One region of the Streptomyces venezuelae genome, then DNA from elsewhere that is predicted to be linked to it. Evidence: riboswitches for the same ligand, from Rfam matches in the RefSeq annotation. Region 1 holds a riboswitch; the other holds the start of a gene.
What was found. Region 1 has a riboswitch for glycine ahead of gcvP (aminomethyl-transferring glycine dehydrogenase). Riboswitches for the same ligand answer to the same signal wherever they lie in the genome.

Region 1 (11,065 bases):
TACGGAGCGTCTAGATGAAACACCGCTCGAACACAGCTCGTATAAACTCCGCAATCTAGGCAGAGAGTTGGCGCTCGCGGCCCAGCCCCCGCCCCTCTGACCCAGAGCTGACAGCGCCGTCACGCACCTGCCCCCGCTCCACTGTGCCTGTCGAATGAGAGAGGCGACCCACCATGCCGCTGCATGTCCCCCCGGCTCCCGCGCCCGCCCTGCGCTGCGTCCTCGCCGCACTCGGTTCCCCCACCGCCGTGAGTGAGGCCCGCACGCCGTCCCTGCGTACCGCACAGGGACCGGCAAACCCCGAACTCCCGCTGCCGGTCCACGTGTTGGACCACATCACTCCGCAGGCCACATCGCCCACCCGGCTGGCCGGCTGGCGCTTCCTGATCCGCTGCGCCGAGCGGTCCGTCGCCGCGGCCGACACGATCCTCACACCGGACGGGTGGGCGTTCTCCCACTTCTTCGAGGGGCCCTACATCACCTCGACGGAGCGCGCCCTGCGGCACGCGGAGGCCATGCCGATGCCGTGCCAGCCGCGGCTGCTGTCCGTACCGGAGCTGTACATGCTGACGCTCTGGCTCCACCGGGACTGCACGGACGACGGCGCCGAGGGCTCACTGGCCGCCACTGATCTGCTCGTGCCGCTCGCGCCCGCCCCGCCCGGCATCGCGGCCCACCGCCCGCACCGCGTCGCCGAGCTCCTGCCGATGCTCAACCACCGCCTGACACCGGCACCGCTCCTGAGCTCACCCGCCTGACAGCGCCCGTCACGCTTCCGTGCCCCGCCGCCCACCGGCCGCGGGGCACAGCGCTGCCCACCCACCCAAGTGGACTAGCCCGGTCAGGCCACCCCGAACCACCCGAAGAGACAGGGAAGTTGGGCTGAACCGTCCGGGCGGGTGATACGTCATAAAGCAGTAGGAGCCGCTGCGGCAAAATCCCTGCGGATTGACGCCCGTAGGGCAACACTGGGATCGGACCGACTACAACGGGGGGCGGTTATGAACACCGCATCGAGCCACAGGACCGACGTCACAGCCATCACATCGCAGCGAAAGAACCCTTCCATGTGCCAGCACCAACCACCGTGCCCGACAGCCGACTCCGCCGACCGGGAAGCCGCGCTCCTCACGGCAAGCCACCCGGAGCAGGGCTGGAGCCTGCTGTGCAACGGCGTCCTGCTCTTCGAGGACACCGGTGAGCTGCTGCCGGACGGCCAGATCATCGCGCCGCACCGACCGCTGGGCACCGACCAGGTCATGACGGCAGCCTGACCGCCGGCACACCGCACGACCGCACGGCACTGCCGCACAGCACCTGAGCACCACGGAACAACGAGGGGCCGGCCCGGAGAGAACTCTCCGAACCGGCCCCGACGCATGCCCGCTCGAAGCGGGCGCGTGCATCAGTCCTCGTACGCGTCCAGCGGCGGGCAGGAGCAGACCAGGTTCCGGTCGCCGTACGCCTGGTCGATGCGGCGCACCGGCGGCCAGTACTTGTCCGCCGCGACGACCCCGGCCGGGAAGACGGCCTCCGCACGGCTGTAGCCGTGCTCCCACTCACCGCTCAGCGCGGCGGCGGTGTGCGGGGCGTTCCGCAGCGGGTTGTCGTCGGCGGCCCACTCGCCGGAGCCGACCTTCTCGATCTCCCGACGGATGGCGATCATCGCCTCGCAGAACCGGTCGATCTCGTTCAGGTCCTCGCTCTCCGTCGGCTCGATCATCAGCGTGCCGGCGACGGGGAACGACATGGTCGGCGCGTGGAAGCCGTAGTCGATGAGGCGCTTGGCGATGTCGTCGACGCTGACGCCGGTCGCCTTGCTGAGCGGCCGCAGGTCCACGATGCACTCGTGCGCGACGAGGCCCGCGGGACCGGTGTAGAGCACCGGGTAGTGCGGCTCGAGGCGCTTGGCGATGTAGTTGGCGGAGAGCACCGCGACCTGGGTGGCGCGCTTGAGGCCCTCGCCGCCCATGAGGCGGACGTACGACCAGGAGATCGGGAGGATTCCGGCGGAGCCCCACGGCGCCGCCGAGATCGGACCGACGCCGGTCTCGGGGCCCGCGGCGGGCTGCAGCGGGTGGTTGGGCAGGTACGGGGCGAGGTGCTCGCGGACGCCGACCGGGCCGACGCCGGGGCCGCCGCCGCCGTGCGGGATGCAGAACGTCTTGTGCAGGTTGAGGTGCGAGACGTCGCCGCCGAAGTGGCCCGGCTTGGCGAGGCCCACCAGGGCGTTGAGGTTGGCACCGTCGACGTACACCTGGCCGCCGGCCTCGTGCACCTGGGCGCAGATGTCGGCGACGTGCTCCTCGAAGACGCCGTGCGTCGAGGGGTAGGTGATCATCAGCACGGACAGCTCGTCGCGGTGCTTCTCGATCTTGGCGCGCAGGTCCTCGACGTCGATCTCGCCGTCGTCGGCGGTCTTCACGACGACGACCTTCATGCCCGCCATGACGGCGCTCGCGGCGTTGGTGCCGTGTGCGGAGGACGGGATGAGGCAGACGGTGCGCTGGTCGTCGCCGTTGGCGCGGTGGTACCCACGCACGGCGAGCAGTCCGGCCAACTCGCCCTGCGAGCCCGCGTTGGGCTGCAGGGAGACCTTGTCGTAGCCGGTGACCTCGGCGAGGCGCTCCTCCAGCTCACGGATGAGCGTCAGGTAGCCCTGGGCCTGCTCGGCCGGGGCGAAGGGGTGCAGCTGGCCGAATTCGGGCCAGGTGACCGGCTCCATCTCGGTGGTCGCGTTGAGCTTCATGGTGCAGGAGCCGAGCGGGATCATGCCGCGGTCGAGCGCGTAGTCACGGTCGGCGAGCCTGCGCAGGTAGCGCAGCATCGCGGTCTCGGAACGGTGCTGGTGGAAGACGGGGTGCGTCAGGTAGTCGTCGCCGCGCAGCAGACCCTCGGGCAGCGTGTCCGCGGTGGTGGCGTCCAGCGCCTCGATGTCGGCGTCGACGCCGAACGCACCCCAGACGGCGGCCAGTTGGGCGCGCTTCGTGGTCTCGTCGCAGGAGAGGGAGACGTGGTCGGCGTCGACGAGGTGGATGTTGACGCCGCCCTCACGGGCGGCGGCCACCAGCTGCTCGGCCTTGCCGGGCGCCCGCACCGTGAGCGTGTCGAAGTAGGCACCGTGGACGACTTCGTAGCCGCCCCCGGTGAGCCCGGCCGCGAGGAGCGTCGCGTAGCGGTGGGTGCGGCGGGCGATGGACTTCAGGCCCTCGGGCCCGTGGTACACGGCGTACATTCCGGCCATGACGGCGAGCAGCACCTGGGCGGTGCAGATGTTGCTGGTGGCCTTCTCGCGGCGGATGTGCTGCTCGCGGGTCTGCAGGGCGAGACGGTAGGCCTTGTTGCCGTCGGCGTCGACGGAGACGCCGACGAGGCGGCCGGGGAGGCTGCGGGCGAACTTCTCGCGGACCGCCATGTAGCCGGCGTGCGGGCCGCCGAAGCCCATCGGCACACCGAAGCGCTGGGTCGTGCCGACGGCGATGTCGGCGCCGAGCTCGCCCGGCGAGGTGAGCAGGGTCAGCGCGAGCAGGTCGGCGGCGACGGTGACGACGGCGCCGAGCTCGTGGGCCTCGTCGATGAGCGGCTTGATGTCCCGTACGACACCGGAGGCGCCCGGGTACTGGACGAGCACGCCCACGACACCGCGCTCGGCGACCTCGGCCGGGATGCCCTGGCTCAGGTCGGCGACGACGATCTCGACACCGGTCGGCTCGGCCCGGGTCCGGATCACGGCGATGGTCTGCGGCAGCGCGTCGGCGTCGACGACGAAGACGCCGTTCTTGACCTTGCCCATGCGCCGCGACAGCGCCATGGCCTCGGCGGCGGCGGTGCCCTCGTCGAGGAGCGAGGCCCCGGAGGTGGGCAGTCCGGTCAGCTCGGCGACCATCGTCTGGAAGTTGAGGAGCGCTTCGAGGCGGCCCTGCGAGATCTCGGGCTGGTACGGCGTGTACGCCGTGTACCAGGCCGGGTTCTCCATCACGTTGCGCAGGATGACCGGCGGGGTGAAGGTGCCGTAGTACCCGAGTCCGATCATGGAGTCGAGGACCTGGTTGCGGTCGGCGAGGGAGCGCAGCTCGGCCAGCACCTCGGCCTCGGTGCGCGCGCCGGGCAGGTCGAGCGCATCGGCGTTCTTGATCACATCCGGTACCGCGGCGGCCGTGAGCTCGTCGAGCGAGCCGTACCCGACCTGGGCGAGCATCTTGGCCCGCGCTTCCGCATCGGGCCCTATGTGCCGCTGCTCGAAGGGGATGCCCTGCTCGAGCTCGGAGAGCGGGATGCGATTGGTGGCAGTCATTGCGGAGGCCTCCTGGTCTGCACGACCTGCGAGGGGTACCACGGCGCGGGTACCCGGACGGCCTCCCCCTCTGTCATGTCAACCTGAGAGCTTCACAGGCCCGTCTCTCGACAGATCTGCTTTCACCGTCGGTGAGGAAGGGTTCCGAACGTGCCCGCCCGACGCCCGCCCTGCTTTCCAGAGTGACCTCGTCCGTGCGGTACGGGTGCCTGAGAGATTCCGGGGAGGATTTGCTCCTTCGGCGCCTCCGGACATGTGATCCGGAGAGCTCTCCCGCACGGGGTCAGCGGCCAGGCGCCAGCCTACCAGCGAGGACCGTCACCGATCCCTCGAGTGGCCACCTGCCCCGAAGTGCTCTTTCGTAGTGACTACGAATGATTAAGGATGAGTTACGCCCGTTTTCGACAAGCCGCGACCAGCTGGAGGGCCCGTGCAGACCGATATCGATCCGCGCAACCTGATCGGCCGCAAGGCGTTCGACCGGAACGGGGCGAAGATCGGCACGGTCGACGAGGTCTACCTCGACGACGCCACCGGCACCCCGGAGTGGGCGGCCATACGCACCGGTCTCTTCAGCCGGGACGCCTTCGTCCCGCTGGAACCCAGCGAACTCGTCGAGGACGGCACTCTGCGCATCCCCTTCGACCGGGACCTGATCAAGGACGCCCCGGACTTCGGAGTGGGGCGCCACCTCTCCCCCGAGCAGGAACTCCAGCTCTACCACCACTACGGCCTGGACACGACTCCCCCGCAGCCACCCCCCTCCTCCATGCCACCGCCCGACCAGAACTTCGGCCACGTCGCGGGCACGGAGAGCCCCTGACCCGGCCCAGCTCAGCCGGAAGCCCGCGGCGCGGGCCCGTCCTTCGCCGGTGCGGCAACCAGCGGCAACGGCTCCGCGGGCTCGAGCCGCGGATCGTCCGTACGGAACGTCTTCACCCGCCCCGGCTCCGACAACGGCGTCTCGAAGCGCACCGTCACCCGCCCCAGACCGCTCCCCTGCACCCATCCGTGCCCGTACTCGGCATGCCGCACGTCGTGCCCGGCGGTCCACCGTCTCTGCGCCGGCGCCACCGGCTCCTCGACACGCTCCGGCTCCGGTCCCACCGCCTGCGCCGACCCGTCGTCCTCCCCCTTGACCAGGGACACCACCGCAGCGCTCGCTGTCTGCGCCTCCGCCTGGGCCTGCGCGAAGAGGTCTTCCTGCGTGTAGTCCGTGAGGCCCGTGACACCCACTCCCAGGAGCCTGACGCCCCCCGTGGTGTCCACGGCCTCCAGGAGCCGCGCGGCGGCCTCCTGGACCACCCCGGGGTCGTCGGTGGGCCCGCGCAGCGTCTCGGAGCGCGTCAGCGTGGAGAAGTCGAACCGCCGCACCTTGAGCACGATGGTCCGCCCCGAGTGCCCCGACGCCCGCAGCCGCTGCACACACCGCTCGGCGAGCCGCGCGACCTCCGCCCTGACCCGCACCCGGTCATGGATGTCCACGTCGTACGTGTCCTCGACACTGACCGACTTCGACTCCCGCTCCGCCACCACCGGCCGCTCGTCCCGCGCGAGCGCCATCGCGTACAGAGAGCCCCCGTGGGCCTTCCCCAGCAGCCGTACGAGCTCGTCCTCACCGGCCTCCGCGATCTCGGCGACCGTCAGGATCCCGGCCCGCCGCAGATGGTCCCCCGTGGCGGGCCCCACCCCGGGCAGCGTCCGCACCGACATCGGCCCCAGGAGCGCCCGCTCCGTCCCCGGCGCTATGAGTCTGAGCCCGTCCGGCTTGGCCTCCTCGGAGGCGATCTTCGCCAGCATCTTGGACGCGGCGAGCCCCACCGACCCGGAGAGCCCCGTCACCGCCCTGATGTCCGCCCGCAACCGCTCCCCCACGGCCCTGGCCGACTCCGCCGAGTCGGCGACGCCGCCCGCCTCCAGGTCCACGAAGGCCTCGTCCAGGCTGAGCGGCTCCACCAGGGGCGACAGCTCCCGCAGCAGCCCCATGACCTGCTCGCTGATCTCGCGGTACAACCCGAAGCGCGGCACCAGATAGGCGGCGTTGGGCGCCAGCCTGCGCGCCTGCCCCATGGGCATCGCCGAGTGCACCCCGAACTTTCGCGCCTCGTAGGAAGCCGTGGCCACCACGCCCCTCGGCCCGAGACCGCCCACGACCACGGCTTTTCCGCGCAGACTGGGCTTCGCGGCCTGCTCTGCGGACGCGTAGAAGGCATCCATGTCCAGATGCAGGATCGTCGGCGCGCTTCTCACATCTCTGATGCTGCCCTACGCCACTGACAACGCGGCCTCAGACGGCCCTGTTGCGCCTTCTGGCCAGCTCATCGGCGGGGTTGTGCCCGATCAGCGTCTCCCCGGTGTCGATGCGCTCGCCGTGCAGCTGGGACAGGGCGGCCTCGACGTCGCGCCAGACGACGCCCACGGCGATCCCGAAGACCCCCTGCCCGCCCTGGAGCAGCTCGTGGACCTCACTGGACGTCGTGCACTCGTACACGGTCGCGCCGTCGCTCATCAGGGTCATTCGCTCGAGGTCGCGGAACCCGCGCTCCCGCAGGTGCTGGACGGTGGTGCGGATGTTCTGCAGCGACACACCCGTGTCGAGGAACCGTTTCACGATCTTGAGGACGACGACGTCGCGGAAGCTGTAGAGCCGCTGCGTCCCGGAGCCGCCGGCCGCCCGCACACTGGGCTCGACCAGGCCCGTACGGGCCCAGTAGTCGAGCTGCCGGTAGGTGATGCCCGCAGCCGCGCACGCGGTGGGGCCGCGATAGCCGACGTGCCCGGATTGTTCCGCTTCCTCGGACGTGGCGTCCCCGCTTCCCTGGACCGCCATCGGTCGGTTCGGGGAGTGATCGACCGCACCGCCGTGGAACGGGTACGGACCGCCCATCGCCGTACCGTCGCCGCTGCTTCTCACGCCGACCTCCCTCCTTGACCTGCCTTCTCGACGGTAGGCAGTCGCCAGGGGCTCGTCAACGATCGCCACACTCGGCACGCCGAGTGATAATCACCCTGAGAGTGGTTTCTCGTACCTCGTGCCGGGGAAAGGCTAGCCGAATGGTCCGAAACCGGACCGTCGGAATGCGGCTCACTGGCTGTTGGTGCCGAAGTCCTCGGGCGAGATCTGGTCGAGGAACTCGCGGAACTTCTCCACCTCGTCCTCCTGCTCGTCGGGGATGGCGATACCGGCGTCGTCCAGCACGCCGTCGCTCCCGAAGATCGGCGTCCCGGTCCGCAGCGCCAGCGCTATGGCGTCGGAAGGACGCGCGCTCACCTCGACACCGCTGGCGAAGACCAGCTCCGCGTAGAAGACACCTTCCCGCAGGTCGGTGATGCGCACTTCGGAGAGCTCTTGGCCGACCGCCTCCAGCACGTCCTTGAAAAGGTCGTGGGTCAGCGGCCGTGCGGGTGCCATGCCCTGCTGCGCGAAGGCAATGGCGGTGGCCTCACCTGGTCCGATCCAGATGGGGAGGTACCGGTCGCCTCCCACTTCACGCAGGAGCACGATCGGCTGGTTGGAGGGCATTTCGACCCGGACACCTACGACGTCGAGCTCGTTCACACAGCAACCCTAGGACGTGGCTGGCAGGTTTGGGTAGTCGGGCACCCGTCGAGTACCGGACGGGTGCGGCCGAGTCAGGGCAATCTGACGCCGAGCGCGGTCTGCACGAGCGCCGAGTGCAGCCTTCCCGTGAGGCCCGCCAGCTCTCTGGTACGGGCCTCGGCATGGGCCCTGGTCTGCGGATTGCGGTGCCTGCGCAGCGGCGCGACCACCGCGTCCACCAGCGCGGCCTCCCGCTCGGCGGCGGCTTTCATGGCCCGCAGGTGGCGTGGCTCGATGCCGAACCGGCCGAGCTCGACCACGAGCGAGGCGACGGTGACGGCCTCCGCGTCGTACCCGCCGTCCGGCAAAGGCGCGACCAGGCCGTACGCCTCCCACTCGTGGAGTTGTCCCTCGTCGATCTCGGCGGCGGCCAGCAGCTCGTCACGGCCCACACGGGCCGCCGTCGGCCCCTCGGCCTCGTCCCGGCCGTGCCCGTCGCCTTCCTCCCGCTGACGCCCCAGGGGCGGCAGCGGAGGCCTCTCACCGCGTTCCAGCGCCTCGAGGTGCTCACGGATGACCTTGAGCGGCAGATAGTGGTCCCGCTGCATCCGCAGGACGTGGCCGAGCCGCTCGACGTCCTCCGGGCTGAACTTCCGGTAACCGGACGGTGTGCGCTGCGGCTCGATGAGCCCCTCGGCCTCGAGGAACCGAATCTTCGAGATCGTGACCTCGGGGAATTCGTCACGCAGTTGGTTCAGCACGGTACCGATGCTCATCAGCCGACGGTCCGCGGCGGCGGTGCCGTTCCCGGCACCGCCCCTCGGTGTTTGAAGCATGAGCCTTCCCTGGGGGTCGTACCCCCAGGCGGCGCCTGGGGGTGGGTCAGAGGCCGACGGCCCGCTGGCTCGCGTAGAAGACCAGTCGGTACTTGCCGATCTGCACCTCGTCGCCGTTCGAGAGCGAGACCGAGTCGATCCGCTCCCGGTTGACGTACGTGCCGTTGAGGCTGCCCACGTCCGCGACGGTGAAGGAACCGTCCTGGACCCGACGGAACTCCACGTGCCGACGCGACACGGTCACGTCGTCGAGGAAGATGTCGCTCTGCGGGTGACGGCCGGCCGTGGTCAGCTCGCCGTCCAGCAGGAAGCGACTGCCCGAGTTCGGACCGCGGCGCACCACCAGGAGCGCCGAGCCGAGCGGCAGGGCGTCGACGGCCGCCTGCGCCTCCGGGGAGAGCGCGGGAGACGGGTTCTGTCCCGTGGCCTCGGCGTCGTAGGCCTCCAGGCCCGAGATGGAGATCGTCGAGGTGGTCTCGGACGCACGCTCCGGAGTGGCTCCGGCCCGCAGCGGCGCACCGCAGTTGGAGCAGAACCGACTCGCCTCGGCGTTGCGGTTCCCGCACCTCGTACACACCAGGGCCATGGACGGGTCCTCCTGCCGTGGCTGCCCCGCGGGGGCATTCGATCCGTACGGGCCCGGGGCGAACCCTCCACCCGTACTTGAGGTTGAAGGTTCCCCGAAACCTATGCGGCCGGGACCGGCAGGGTCAACAGACGACGCGCCCTGTCCGCCCGAATTGTCACCACCTGGACCAGCGACCTGATCGCGGAACATCGGGCGCCCTGCGCCCTGCTCCTCGGCATCTCCATGGCGCGGGGCACGGTGCCGGGCAGTGGCCGGATTGCCGCTGTCCTCACGTGCGCTCTTGCCGAACAACTTCGCAAACAACTTCACGGGCGATTCCCCTTGACCGAAACAGACCCGCCCGTGGGGCAGGACGAACCCTGATTGCACACACCGGCACTCGTCGGTGAGCCAGACATTCTCACAACGTCCGTGACCACCAAACAGTTTCCACCACGCACCGTAGTTCCGGTGCGCCGACCCCCCGCAACCTCATGCCCCCGCGCGACGACGCCCATGCGTCCGCCCGTCACTGGGAGGACGACCGAGCGTAGTCAGGCCGCTTCGCAGGTCGCAAGGCGTCCACGACGATCTTCTCCGAGCGTTCCACGGTGACCGTGGCCTGCTCCTTCTCCAGAGTCTGCACCACACCTCCCGGGATGTTCAGCGCAGGTTCCAGATCCTGCGGCTTGCCGATCACCTTGAAGAGGTACGGCTCACCGACCTTGCGGCCGTCCACACGGACACCACCGCTTCCGGCGTCCGACAGATACGTGTCGGCGACGACGCGCACGTCGTTGATCTGGATGGCCTCCGCACCCGCGGCGCGCAGCTCCTGAATGGCGTCGAGCAGCATGTCCGCCTCGATCGCCCCCTTCGTGTCCTCGATGGTCAGCTGGATACCGGGGCCCTGGGCAGCCACCGTGCCTGCCAGGATGCCGAGTTGCCGTTCCCGCTCGACCGTCTGCTTGCGGGCCTCCTCTGCTTGGTCCGAGCTGTTCTCCAGCCCGGTCCGCTGCTCTTCGAGGCGCCGCTTCTCTTCTTCCAGACGCTCAGTCCGGTCATCCAGTTCATCGAGGATGCGTACGAGATCTTCTTGCCGTGCGCCGCGCAGCGCGCTGCTGTCGTTGTTGGACCGCACCTGGATGGCCAGGCCGAGACCGAGCACGAACAGCAGCAGGGCGACGATGAGTTGGGGGCGGGTCACACGGGGCGGCCACAGGCCCTGTACCAGCCTCTGACGGCCGGTGAGCTGCGATGTTCCCTGCGGCTCGGGCGCGGCCGTCTCGGGCGCGGGTGTGCCCGGCGCGTGGGGGATCTCCGCGGGGAGTTCCTTGCGCCTGTTGTAGTCGGGGCTCTCGTCGGCGTTCATCGGCGTCACGCCCTGAAGACGTGCCGACGGATCGCGGCGGCGTTGGAGAAGATCCGGATGCCGAGGACGACCACCACACCGGTGGAGAGCTGGGCGCCCACGCCCAGCTTGTCGCCCAGGAACACGATGAGCGCGGCCACCACCACGTTCGACAGGAACGACACCACGAACACCTTGTCGTCGAAGATGCCGTCGAGCATGGCTCGCAGCCCTCCGAACACGGCGTCGAGAGCCGCGACCACGGCGATCGGCAGGTACGGCTCGACCACCGCCGGAACCTCGGGCCGAACCAACAATCCGGCCACGACTCCCACGACGAGGCCCAGTACGGCGATCACGATGTGCCCTTTCCTGCCTTCGGCTCTGCTGTTCGTACGGTCACGCTCGGCGCGGCCGGCAGCCGCAGCTCGTCCGACACGGAGATGCTGGTCCGGATCCCGAAGTTCTCCTGCAG
Region 2 (11,065 bases), 4.7 Mb from region 1:
AGGACGTTTCGGCGACACGGCGAGCGTGCGTGCCGGGCGGCGACCACCCGGCCGGGGTTATGACACAGGCTCTCAAGGCGCGATCCGGTGGTAGAAGGGCCGCACCTTCGCGCGCAGCCAGTCGCCGACCGGGTCCTGTGCCACGTCGAGCAGGACCAGGTTGACCGCCCACGGGACCGGCACCTGTCCGAGCGCCCGGCCGAGTGCCTCCATCGGCAGGTCGCGCGCGTTGCCCTCCCAGGTGGACAGCTCCACGCCGACGAAGAGCGTCGGGTCGTCCGTCTCCACGGCGGCCAGGCAGCGGCGCGCGGTGAGCACGACGCCCGCCGCCTCGAACTCCCGGCCCGCGGCGGCGAGGAAGTCGACGGGGTCCTCCTGCCAGTCCGGCTCGAAGAGGCGGACCCGGCCGCCGGTGGTCGGGCCGTCCAGCTCGGTGCGGCCGACCCTGCAGAGCTCGGCGACGGCCGGCGGGGGCAGCGGGACGCCGACGGTGCCGTCGGGGTTCAGGGCGATGCCCAGCTGCGGGGGCAGGCCGCGGGCGAACTCCACGGCGGGCGCCACGGTGACGCCCATCCGGTCCGCCGCGTCGCCGAGTGCCTGGCGGAACTGCTGCTCGGAGGTGAAGACGGGAACATACGCCTGTCCTTCGATCTCCAGGGTCGGCAGGTCCAGGGTGCCGCTGTCGGGGCCGCCGCCGTTGGGCAGCGGTATCCACAGGTGGCTGCGGCCGAGCACCTCGACGATGCGGGCGCCCGCCGACGCGGGGGCGCCCAGGGAGGCCGCGAGGACCTCCTCCAGTTCGTTGCCCGGCCATCCGCCGTACGGATGGGCATGTGCCTGCGCCGGAAAGTCCATCTGTCCAACCCCTGCTCGCGACCGCTCTGCCTGCGGCTCGAACCCTAACGCCGGGCCCGCTCACCGGTCGAAGGCGATCACCCGCAGGACCTGCGCGGCCTCGCGGTCGAGCAGCACCGCGGAGCGGCAGCCGCGCGGCAGGTCCCCGCGCTCGGTGGCGGCGACGAGCCGGCCGACCGTCCTGCGGTGGCGTGCGAACGCGTACCGGGAGACGCCGCGGCCACGCTCGTGCTGGCCGCGCAGCGCCGTGTCCACGGGGACGTCGAGCATCAGGAGGTGCAGGGCCGTGCCGCGGCGGGCGGCCTCGCGGGCGAGCCAGCGGCGCACCCACGCCTGGGTGCCGCAGTCGTGGACGACGACGCTCGCCCCGGAGCGGAGGGTGCGGCGCAGCGTCGCGTAGTGCGCGAGGCGGACCAGGGGGCGGTACACCGCGTAGGGCAGCAGGCGCGGCATGCGGCGGGACCAGCGGTCGCGGGTGTCCTGTGAGTCGATGCGCGGGCCGGTGACGGCCTGGCGCATGAGGGTCGATTTTCCGCCGCCGGGCAGCCCGGAGACGACGACCAGGTCCCCGTCGGCGAACGTGAGGCGGCGCGGACTGTGGCCTGCGCGCTGACGCAGGTCGCGGACGACGGCGGCGGGGAGCCGGCCGCAGCTCTCCGCGGCCGGGGCGGGGGCCTGTTCGGGCAGCGCCTCGGACAGCACCTTGGGCAGCGTCACTCCCGTGGAAGTGGCGTAGAGACTGGTCCTGCTGCGCACCGTGATCGGCCTCCCCATAGCTGTCACGTACTGCTTCCCCACCAAGTGTAAAGAGAAGGTAATGCGACACAAGAGCATTCCGGGGTGACGGAACCCGCGGCGGGACCGTGACGGACCCACGACGGAACCAGCTGCCGGGCACGGGTCCCCCTGGACAGAGTCGCGTGCAATGATGTGCGCGCCAACTCCATACAGGCCGTTCGAATCCGCGCGGGAGAGTCTCCGGAACCGAGCTTTTGTGCTGGGTACCCGGAGCGCCGAAGGAGCAAGCCCCTCCCTTGAATCTCTCAGGCCCCGTACCGCGCGGGCGAGGCACATCTGAAAAGCGGGCCGCCCGGCGGTCCCACCCAAGGTGCAAGCCGGCGTCTCACTGGACGAGACACTCCCGGCGAACCTCTCAGGTTCCGATGACAGATGGGGAGGATCGACCTCGCCCGTCATGCCCTGGGAGTTCCCTTCATGAGCACTGCCCCCCGTCTGACCGCCCTCGACGCCGTGCACCGGTCGCTGGGCGCCACCATGACCGACTTCGCGGGCTGGGACATGCCGCTGCGGTACGCCAGCGAGCGCGACGAGCACAACGCGGTGCGCACCAAGGCGGGTCTCTTCGACCTGTCGCACATGGGTGAGATCACCGTCACCGGGCCCGCCGCCGCGGACTTCCTGAACTTCGCGCTGGTCGGCAACATCGGCTCGATCGGTGTCGGCCGCGCCCGCTACACCATGATCGTCGCCGAGGACGGCGGCATCCTGGACGACCTGATCGTCTACCGCCTCGGCGCGGCGGAGGCCCCCGAATACATGGTCGTCGCCAACGCCTCGAACGCGCAGGTCGTCCTGGACGCGCTCACCGCCCGCGCCGACACCTTCGACGTCGAGGTCCGCGACGACCGCGACGCCTACGCGCTCCTCGCCGTCCAGGGCCCCGAGTCCCCCGGGATCCTGAAGTCCCTCACGGACGCGGACCTGGACGGCCTGAAGTACTACGCGGGCCTGCCCGGCACCGTCGCGGGCGTCTCCGCCCTGATCGCCCGCACGGGCTACACGGGCGAGGACGGTTTCGAGCTGTTCGTCTCCCCCGGTGACGCGGAGAAGCTGTGGGGCGCGCTGATGGAGGCGGGCACGCCCGTCGGCATGGTCCCGGCCGGGCTCTCCTGCCGCGACACGCTGCGCCTGGAGGCGGGCATGCCGCTGTACGGGCACGAGCTGACCGCGGAGCTGACGCCGTTCGACGCGGGTCTCGGCCGGGTCGTGAAGTTCGAGAAGACCTCGCAGTCGGAGACCTTCGTGGGCCGGGCGGCGCTCACCGCCGCCGCCGAGCGCGCCGAGACCGCCCCGCCGCGCAAGCTGGTCGGCCTGATCGCCGAGGGCCGCCGGGTCCCGCGTGCGGGCTTCTCGGTGGTCGCGGACGGCAAGGTCATCGGCGAGGTCACCTCCGGCGCCCCGTCCCCGACGCTGGGCAAGCCGATCGCGATGGCGTACGTCGACGCGGAGCACGCCGCTCCCGGCACGGAGGGCGTGGGCGTGGACATCCGCGGCACCCACGAGCCGTACGAGGTCGTGGCACTGCCGTTCTACAAGCGCCAGAAGTGACCCCCCGCACATCTCACCCGTTCCGCAGCACCCACCCGCGTACAGGAGAATTCAGGTCATGAGCAACCCCCAGCAGCTTCGCTACAGCAAGGAGCACGAGTGGCTGTCGGCCACCGAGGACGGCGTGGCGACCGTCGGCATCACCGAGCACGCGGCCAACGCGCTCGGTGACGTCGTCTTCGCCCAGCTCCCCGAGGTCGGTGACACGGTGACCGCGGGCGAGTCCTGCGGCGAGCTGGAGTCGACCAAGTCGGTCAGCGACCTCTACGCCCCGGTGACCGGCGAGGTCGTCGCCGCCAACCAGGACGTCGTGGACGACCCGTCGCTGGTCAACTCCGCCCCGTTCGAGGGCGGTTGGCTGTTCAAGGTTCGTATCTCGGGCGAGCCGGACGACCTGATGTCCGCCGACGAGTACACCGCATTCACCGCCGGCTGACCCATACCGATAGGGATCGTGTGATGTCGCTTCTGAACACCCCCCTCCACGAGCTGGACCCGGACGTCGCCGCCGCCGTCGACGCCGAGGTCCACCGCCAGCAGTCGACCCTGGAAATGATCGCCTCGGAGAACTTCGCTCCGGTCGCGGTCATGGAGGCCCAGGGCTCGGTCCTGACCAACAAGTACGCCGAGGGCTACCCCGGCCGCCGCTACTACGGCGGCTGCGAGCACGTCGACGTCGCCGAGCAGATCGCGATCGACCGGGTCAAGGACCTGTTCGGCGCCGAGTACGCGAACGTGCAGCCGCACTCCGGCGCCTCCGCCAACCAGGCCGCCCTCTTCGCGATCGCCCAGCCCGGCGACACGATCCTCGGTCTCGACCTGGCGCACGGCGGGCACCTCACGCACGGCATGCGCCTGAACTTCTCCGGCAAGCAGTTCAACGTGGTCCCCTACCACGTCGACGAGGCCGGTCTGGTCGACATGGCCGAGGTCGAGCGCCTCGCCAAGGAGAACAACCCGAAGGTGATCATCGCGGGCTGGTCGGCCTACCCGCGCCACCTGGACTTCGCGGAGTTCCGCCGGATCGCCGACGAGGTCGGCGCGTACCTGTGGGTCGACATGGCGCACTTCGCCGGTCTCGTCGCCGCGGGCCTGCACCCGAACCCGGTGCCCTACGCGGACGTGGTGACCTCCACCACGCACAAGACGCTCGGCGGCCCGCGCGGCGGCATCATCCTGGCCCGCAGCAAGGAGTTCGCGAAGAAGCTGAACTCCGCGGTCTTCCCCGGCTTCCAGGGCGGCCCGCTGGAGCACGTCATCGCGGCCAAGGCCGTCTCCTTCAAGGTCGCCGCCTCCGACGACTTCAAGGAGCGCCAGCAGCGCACCCTGGACGGCGCCCGCATCCTGGCCGAGCGCCTGGTGCAGGACGACGCGAAGGCCGTCGGCGTCGACGTCCTGTCGGGCGGCACGGACGTGCACCTGGTCCTGGTGGACCTGCGCAACTCCGAGCTGGACGGCCAGCAGGCCGAGGACCGCCTCCACGAGGTCGGCATCACGGTCAACCGCAACGCCGTCCCGAACGACCCGCGCCCCCCGATGGTCACCTCGGGCCTGCGGATCGGTACGCCGGCGCTGGCCACGCGTGGCTTCGGCGAGGAGGACTTCCGCGAGGTCGCCGACATCATCGCCGAGGCCCTCAAGCCTGGCTTCGACGCGGCGTCCCTCAAGACCCGCGTGACCGCTCTGGCCGACAAGCACCCCCTGTACCCCGGCCTGAAGTAATTTCGTACCCTTTTGTTCGTACGCTGTTGTGCGTACGTACGAAACGTCGGGGCACCCCGCACACTGGAAAGTGAGCGAGGTGCCCCGCACCACGTACCGCGATCGTCGTTCCCGCACCGCCTTGTACTTCTGCATCACCCCGGCAGACAACGGCGTCTACCAACCACCCTTGGAGTTTCCGTGGCCATCTCGGTCTTCGACCTGTTCTCGATCGGCATCGGCCCGTCCAGCTCCCACACGGTCGGTCCCATGCGCGCGGCCCGCATGTTCGCGAGCCGCCTCAAGAACGAGGGCCTGATGGCCCACACGACGGCGATACGGGCGGAGCTGTACGGCTCGCTCGGCGCGACCGGCCACGGGCACGGCACCCCCAAGGCCGTCCTGCTCGGCCTGGAGGGCGAGTCGCCCCGCACGGTGAACGTGGAGAGCGCCGACGACCGCGTCGAGGAGATCAAGAGCGGCGGACGCATCAACCTCCTCGGCATGCACGAGATCGACTTCGATTTCGACGAGGACCTGATCCTGCACCGCCGCAAGGCCCTGCCGTACCACGCCAACGGCATGACGATCTTCGCGTACGACCGTGACGGCGCCCTCGTCCTGGAGAAGACGTACTACTCCGTGGGCGGCGGTTTCGTGGTGGACGAAGACGCCGTGGCCGGGGAGAACCCGATCGTGCCGGACGACACCGTCCTGCGGCACCCCTTCCGCACCGGCGACGAGCTGCTCCGCCTCACGGAGGAGACGGGCCTGTCCATCTCCGCGCTGATGCTGGAGAACGAGAAGGCCTGGCGCACCGAGGAGGAGATCCGCGCGGGTCTGCTCGACATCTGGGGCGTCATGCAGTCCTGCGTCTCGCGCGGCATGACCCGCGAGGGCATCCTGCCGGGCGGCCTCAAGGTGCGCCGCCGCGCCGCGAACTCGGCCAGGCAGCTGCGCGCCGAGGGCGAGCCGCAGGCCCGCGCCATGGAGTGGATCACGCTCTACGCGATGGCGGTGAACGAGGAGAACGCCGCGGGCGGCCGTGTGGTCACCGCGCCCACGAACGGCGCGGCGGGCATCATCCCGGCCGTCCTGCACTACTACATGAACTTCGTGCCCGGCGCCGACGAGGACGGCGTGGTCCGCTTCCTGCTCGCGGCCGGCGCGATCGGCATGCTCTTCAAGGAGAACGCCTCGATCTCCGGCGCCGAGGTCGGCTGCCAGGGCGAGGTCGGCTCCGCCTGCTCGATGGCGGCGGGCGCGCTCGCCGAGGTCATGGGCGGCTCCCCGTCCAAGGTCGAGAACGCCGCGGAGATCGGCATGGAGCACAACCTGGGCCTGACCTGCGACCCGGTCGGCGGCCTCGTTCAGATCCCGTGCATCGAGCGCAACGGCATGGCGGCGGTCAAGGCCGTCACGGCCGCGAAGATGGCGATGCGCGGCGACGGCTCCCACAAGGTGTCCCTCGACAAGGTCATCAAGACGATGAAGGAGACGGGGGCCGACATGAGCGTGAAGTACAAGGAGACCGCGCGGGGCGGGCTCGCGGTGAACATCATCGAGTGCTGAATCGAGTCCCGGCAGTGCTTTTCGACGTCAGCCGCTCCGCGGTCAGCCGCGTCTTCGGCGAGGACCGGCTCGCGACGCTGCCCGTGTCCGCGTTCCCCGCCTCCGCCGCGGACACGCCGGGTGCCCGGCTCCTCCAGACGGTGGGCGTGCCCACCGGGACCCTGCACCTGCGGGAGCCGGACGAGGACTCCAAGCTGCTGCCGCTCGTCCGGGACATCGTCGACGTCGAGGACTTCGAGGGGCTGGAGGGGGCGACGGAGGGCGCGGGCGGGTGGCCCGTCATCGGCTGGCTGCTCAGCGCGCACCTCGCCCTCGACCCCGCGTCCGGCAAGGTGTACGCCTTCGCCCCCGACGAGGAGAGCGCGCGGGGACTCCACACGGACGTCTCCTCCCTCGTGCACGTCGCTCTCCGGTTCCAGCGCCTGCTGGACGAGTTCGTCTTCGGCGACGACGGCGAGGAGGCCGGCTTCGCGCGGCTGGAGCGCGAGGTCGAGCGCGTCCGCGAGGAGACGGGCCGCGTCGACCCGCTCCCGTTCCGGGACGACGAGACCGTCTGGTGGACGGTAGGCGACGAGATCGCCGCAGGTCAGCGCTTTATGGGGGACAGTCCGGCGGGGCGCTCGCCGTACGGGTGACCTCGGTCGGCGGCCGATTTGCGTACCCGGTTGCGTAATTCTACGGATGCCGGGGCCGACCGTGTCCTGAGACTCTGCGCATCCAGGGGGAGCGTGCCGCGATCCGCCCCCGCCCCGGACCGTCCGAACTAGGAACGCACATGGGCCCGCAGGGCGCGATCAGGAACCTCCACGCCCGCGCCGGTGCCGGCGACGGGCGCCACGCACACCACGAGCTCCTCGGCGCCGTCCGCCGACTGGACGCCGAGCCGTACGGCAGGGTGCGCACCGCCCGCGCCGAGGAACTCGCCGACGAGGCAGCCGCCACCGGTGACCGCCCGCTGCTCGTGGCGGCGCTGACGCTCCTGGTCCACTCGTACAGCTTCGGCGGCGAGTGCGCACGGACGTTCGTGCCGTTCCGGCGGCTGCTGCGCATGTTCGACGAGAACCCGGCGGACTTCCGGGAGGACGACGTCCGGCGGCTGCACTGGATGTTCAAGTGGGTGGTGACGGACGCGCGGCAGCAGCCCGACGTCACGCTCACCGAGGCCGAGGTGTGGCTGGCCCGGATGCGACGCCGCTACCGCAAGGCCGGGTACTCCGAACGAGCCGTGCACGGCGCCGAGTTCAGACTGGCACGGCACCTGGGCGACGCGGCCCGCGCCACCCGTGCGTACTCCGCGTGGACGGCGGCGGCGCGGGACGACATGGCCGACTGCCTGGCCTGCGAGTACGCGACGGAGGGCCTGCGGCAGCTGGACCTGGGCGACGACCGGGCGGCCCTCGACGGATGGGAGCCGGTCCTGAACTGCACCCACAGCTGCCACCGCGAGCCGCACGAGACCCTCGCCCGGTCGCTGCTGCCCCTCGTGCGCACGGGCCGCACGGACCGGGCCCGCGATCATCATCTGCGCGGCTACGGGATGGTCCGCGCCGACGAGGCGTTCGGCCCCGTCGTCGCACTGCACGTCGAGTTCTGCGCGCTCACCGGCAACGAGCCGCGCGGCCTGCGGATCGTCGCCGAACAGAGCAGGCGCTGGGCCGACACGGGCGACCCGCTCGACCGTCTGGAGTGGCTGGGCGGCGTGGCACTGCTGTTGCGCCGCGCGGTGGAGACGGGCCACGCACAGCGGCCGGTGCCGGGGCCGCCGGGTGGCGCGTGGACGGTGGCGACGCTCCTGGACCACGCGAGGGAGGCGGCGCTCGACCTGGCGGCACGCTTCGACCGTCGCAACGGTACGACCACCGTCTCGGACGGCGTACGGTCCCGCATGGCGGCGGAACCGCTGCGGGCGGCCCTGCCCCTGACCACCGAGCCGCCCCCCGCGGCACCCCACCTCGGCACCCCCGGACCCGCTTCGTCGCTGTCCCCGCTGGATCGGGCCCGGCTGTCCCTGACTCTCGCGCGGTCCATGGCCGCGTCCGGTGACGGAACGGACCCGCGGGCGCAACGGCTCCTGACCGACGCCGCGTACCTCGCGGGGCTCCCCGGAGGAAGCCCGCAGGTCAGCGCGGCTGCCCGGCTGCGGCTCGGCGGGCTGCACTGCGCGGCGGGCCGTCACGACGAGGCCGTGGCGGTCCTGGAGTCCGTACTGCCCGGCCTCGAAGAGACCCACGATCCGGACTCCCGCGCCCAGGCGCACACGTGGCTGGCCCGAAGTTACCTCCGAACCCACCGACCGGCTCCGGCGGCGGCCCAGTTCGCGCAGGCCGCCGCCCTCGTCCGCGCCTCGCCCGAGGGACGGCACGAGGAGGCGTCCCTGACGCAGCAGGCGGCGCAGGCGCTGAGCCTGGCCGGGCAGCCGGCGGAGGCGTGCCGGGCCTACGCGCGGGCCGAGGAACTGTGGCGCGCACTCGGCGAACACGGCGCCCTGGTCCGCGCGGAGCGGGCGCGGGCGTGGGAGACCCTGGCCGCGCACGGGCCTGCCGCCGCCGACACGGCCATGACGGAGGCCCTGCACACGAACCGGCGCCACGCCGAGGAGGCGGACCAGGACCCGGAACGCACGGAGCTGTACGTCGAACTGGGCCGCACGCACACCCAGTTGGCCCGCCTGGCCATGGAACACGCCGACGGTCCACCACTGGCCGAGTGGGGCACGCCCGAGCAGTACGCGGCCAACGTACGCGCCTTCGAGACCGCGCTGGCCCACACGGAACGGGCGATCGAGGCCCTGCGCACGTGCGGCGGACCGGGCCTCGCCGACCTGCATCCCACGGAACTTCTCGCCGCTCGCCTGGAGTTCGTCCTCGGCCACCGCGAGGAGGCGGCGAGCCGGGCCCGGGTTCTGGCTGCCGCGGTACGCGAACGCCCGGACCCGGACGGCACGCTGGCGCTCCTCGCGGAGGAGTGCGACCTAATCGCCGGGCCGGGCCGCGCACCGCGTCACCAGTGACGCCAGAGCCGCGCGTGAGGTGACGCCCGTTTTGCGGTACACCCGGCCCACGTGGCTCTCGACCGTGCGCGTGCTGAGGCAGAGGCGGTCGGCGACGGCCTGGTTGGTGAGGCCCTCGGCGACCAGTGCGGCTATCTCGCGCTCACGCGGCGTCAGGGACGCGAAGGGACCGGACGGCAGGGGCGGGACGTCCGCGTGCGGGTCCGGCGGTGCGGGTGCCGTCGGGTCGGGGGCGGGGCCCGGCGAGGGTGGTGAGGGCGTGGGTGTGTCCGCGCGTTCCGGGCCCCGCCCCGGCCGCCCTCGCGCCGCCATGTCCAGGAGCAGGCGTGCGTCGCCCTCCTCGGCGAGGCGGAGGCCGCGGCGGGACATGGTGGCGGCGCGGGCCGTGTCGCCCGCGGCGGCCGCGAAGGGGGCACCGATCAGGAGACTCTGCGCCTCGCGCAGGACCGCGCCGGCGCGCGCGCATTCGTGTGCGGACTCCGTGAACGCCCGGTCCGCCGCCGCCGGTTCGCCGCGTCGCGCCGCGACGAGGCCGACGGCGCGCAGGGCCGCGCCGCGCTGCACGGGCAGGCCGAGGCGGTCCGCGAGAGCGAGCGCCTGGGACGCCCAGCGTTCCGCGTCCGCGACGTCGCCCGTGGCCAGCGCCGCGGTGACGAGCAGCTCGAAGAAGTTGGGCCGCATCGACGGCTGTACGCGCGACAGGTCACCGTCACCGCCCGCGTCCATGAGGATGTCCCGCACCCGGTACGGGTCACCCGCGCCCAGCACGGCGTACGCGAGCAGGCACCGGGACACCGTCGCCCACCAGCCCTCGACCGCCCCCACCGTCGCCGCCGCCTCCTCGGCGGCGGCCAGCACCTCCGGGTCGCCGGCCGGGCGCACCTGCATGAGGATGAGGGCGCGGATGGCCCGGCTGATGCCGAGGAGTTCGGCGCCGCCCAGCTCCCGGGCGACCGCGACGGACTCGTCGGCCCACTCCAGCGCTTCGCGCAGGCGCCCCCGGGTGAGGCGGGCGTAGGCGCCGGTGAGCAGGAGTTGTGCCAGTGCGAAGGGGCGGCCGGTGCGGCGCGCGATCTCGACGCCGCGTTCGGAGTGGCGCTGCGCGGCGGCGCAGTCGTCGAGGAACACCTCGCTCCACGCCAGGCGTACGAGTGACTCGCACTGCCCGGCGAGGTCGGCGTCGGTCGTGACGTCGGCGAGCGCGGCGGCCTCGGCGGCGTACTCGCGCGCCGCCTCGGTCTCCCCCGCGTACGCCTCCCCCAGCGCGGCGAGCGTCAGCGCCTCCGCGGCGCCGAGTTCGTCGCCGCGGAGGCGGGCGTCGGCCAGGGCCCCGGCCACCTCGTCGCGCACTTCGGGGTAGCGCGTGGCGAACAGGGCGCGGTTGCCCCACTCGACGACCAGGCCGGTGCGCTGGGCGGGGGGCGGTCCGGGGCGCCGGTCGAGTTCGCGGCGGAGCAGGGCGCCGGCCGCCGCGTACCGGCCGAGGGTGCGTTCCATGAAGGCGCACTGCACGACGGCGGCCGTCCGCAGCGCGTCGCCGCCCTCCGGCCCCTCCGGGGCGGGGCGGTGCGTCGCGAT

Region 2: another riboswitch for glycine. It lies ahead of gcvT (glycine cleavage system aminomethyltransferase GcvT); the one in region 1 lies ahead of gcvP (aminomethyl-transferring glycine dehydrogenase).

What each region holds. Positions count from the first base shown of each region.
Region 1 is NZ_CP029193.1:1,119,802-1,130,866, forward strand. It holds gene DEJ47_RS05230 (hypothetical protein) at 174-758, shown strand; gene DEJ47_RS05235 (DUF5999 family protein) at 1,068-1,274, shown strand; gene gcvP (aminomethyl-transferring glycine dehydrogenase) at 1,406-4,294, opposite strand; glycine riboswitch at 4,482-4,580, opposite strand; gene DEJ47_RS05245 (PRC-barrel domain-containing protein) at 4,725-5,117, shown strand; gene DEJ47_RS05250 (DNA polymerase IV) at 5,129-6,544, opposite strand; gene DEJ47_RS05255 (MerR family transcriptional regulator) at 6,582-7,208, opposite strand; gene DEJ47_RS05260 (bifunctional nuclease family protein) at 7,380-7,853, opposite strand; gene DEJ47_RS05265 (MerR family transcriptional regulator) at 7,928-8,671, opposite strand; gene DEJ47_RS05270 (FHA domain-containing protein) at 8,718-9,686, opposite strand; gene DEJ47_RS05275 (DUF881 domain-containing protein) at 9,769-10,611, opposite strand; gene DEJ47_RS05280 (small basic family protein) at 10,617-10,949, opposite strand; gene DEJ47_RS05285 (DUF881 domain-containing protein) at 10,946-11,065, opposite strand, start outside.
Region 2 is NZ_CP029193.1:5,804,969-5,816,033, reverse strand. It holds gene DEJ47_RS27000 (enhanced serine sensitivity protein SseB) at 73-855, opposite strand; gene DEJ47_RS26995 (AAA family ATPase) at 916-1,629, opposite strand; glycine riboswitch at 1,813-1,923, shown strand; gene gcvT (glycine cleavage system aminomethyltransferase GcvT) at 2,071-3,204, shown strand; gene gcvH (glycine cleavage system protein GcvH) at 3,263-3,640, shown strand; gene glyA (serine hydroxymethyltransferase) at 3,664-4,926, shown strand; gene DEJ47_RS26975 (L-serine ammonia-lyase) at 5,107-6,477, shown strand; gene DEJ47_RS26970 (SUKH-4 family immunity protein) at 6,492-7,112, shown strand; gene DEJ47_RS26965 (tetratricopeptide repeat protein) at 7,253-9,487, shown strand; gene DEJ47_RS26960 (helix-turn-helix transcriptional regulator) at 9,449-11,065, opposite strand, start outside.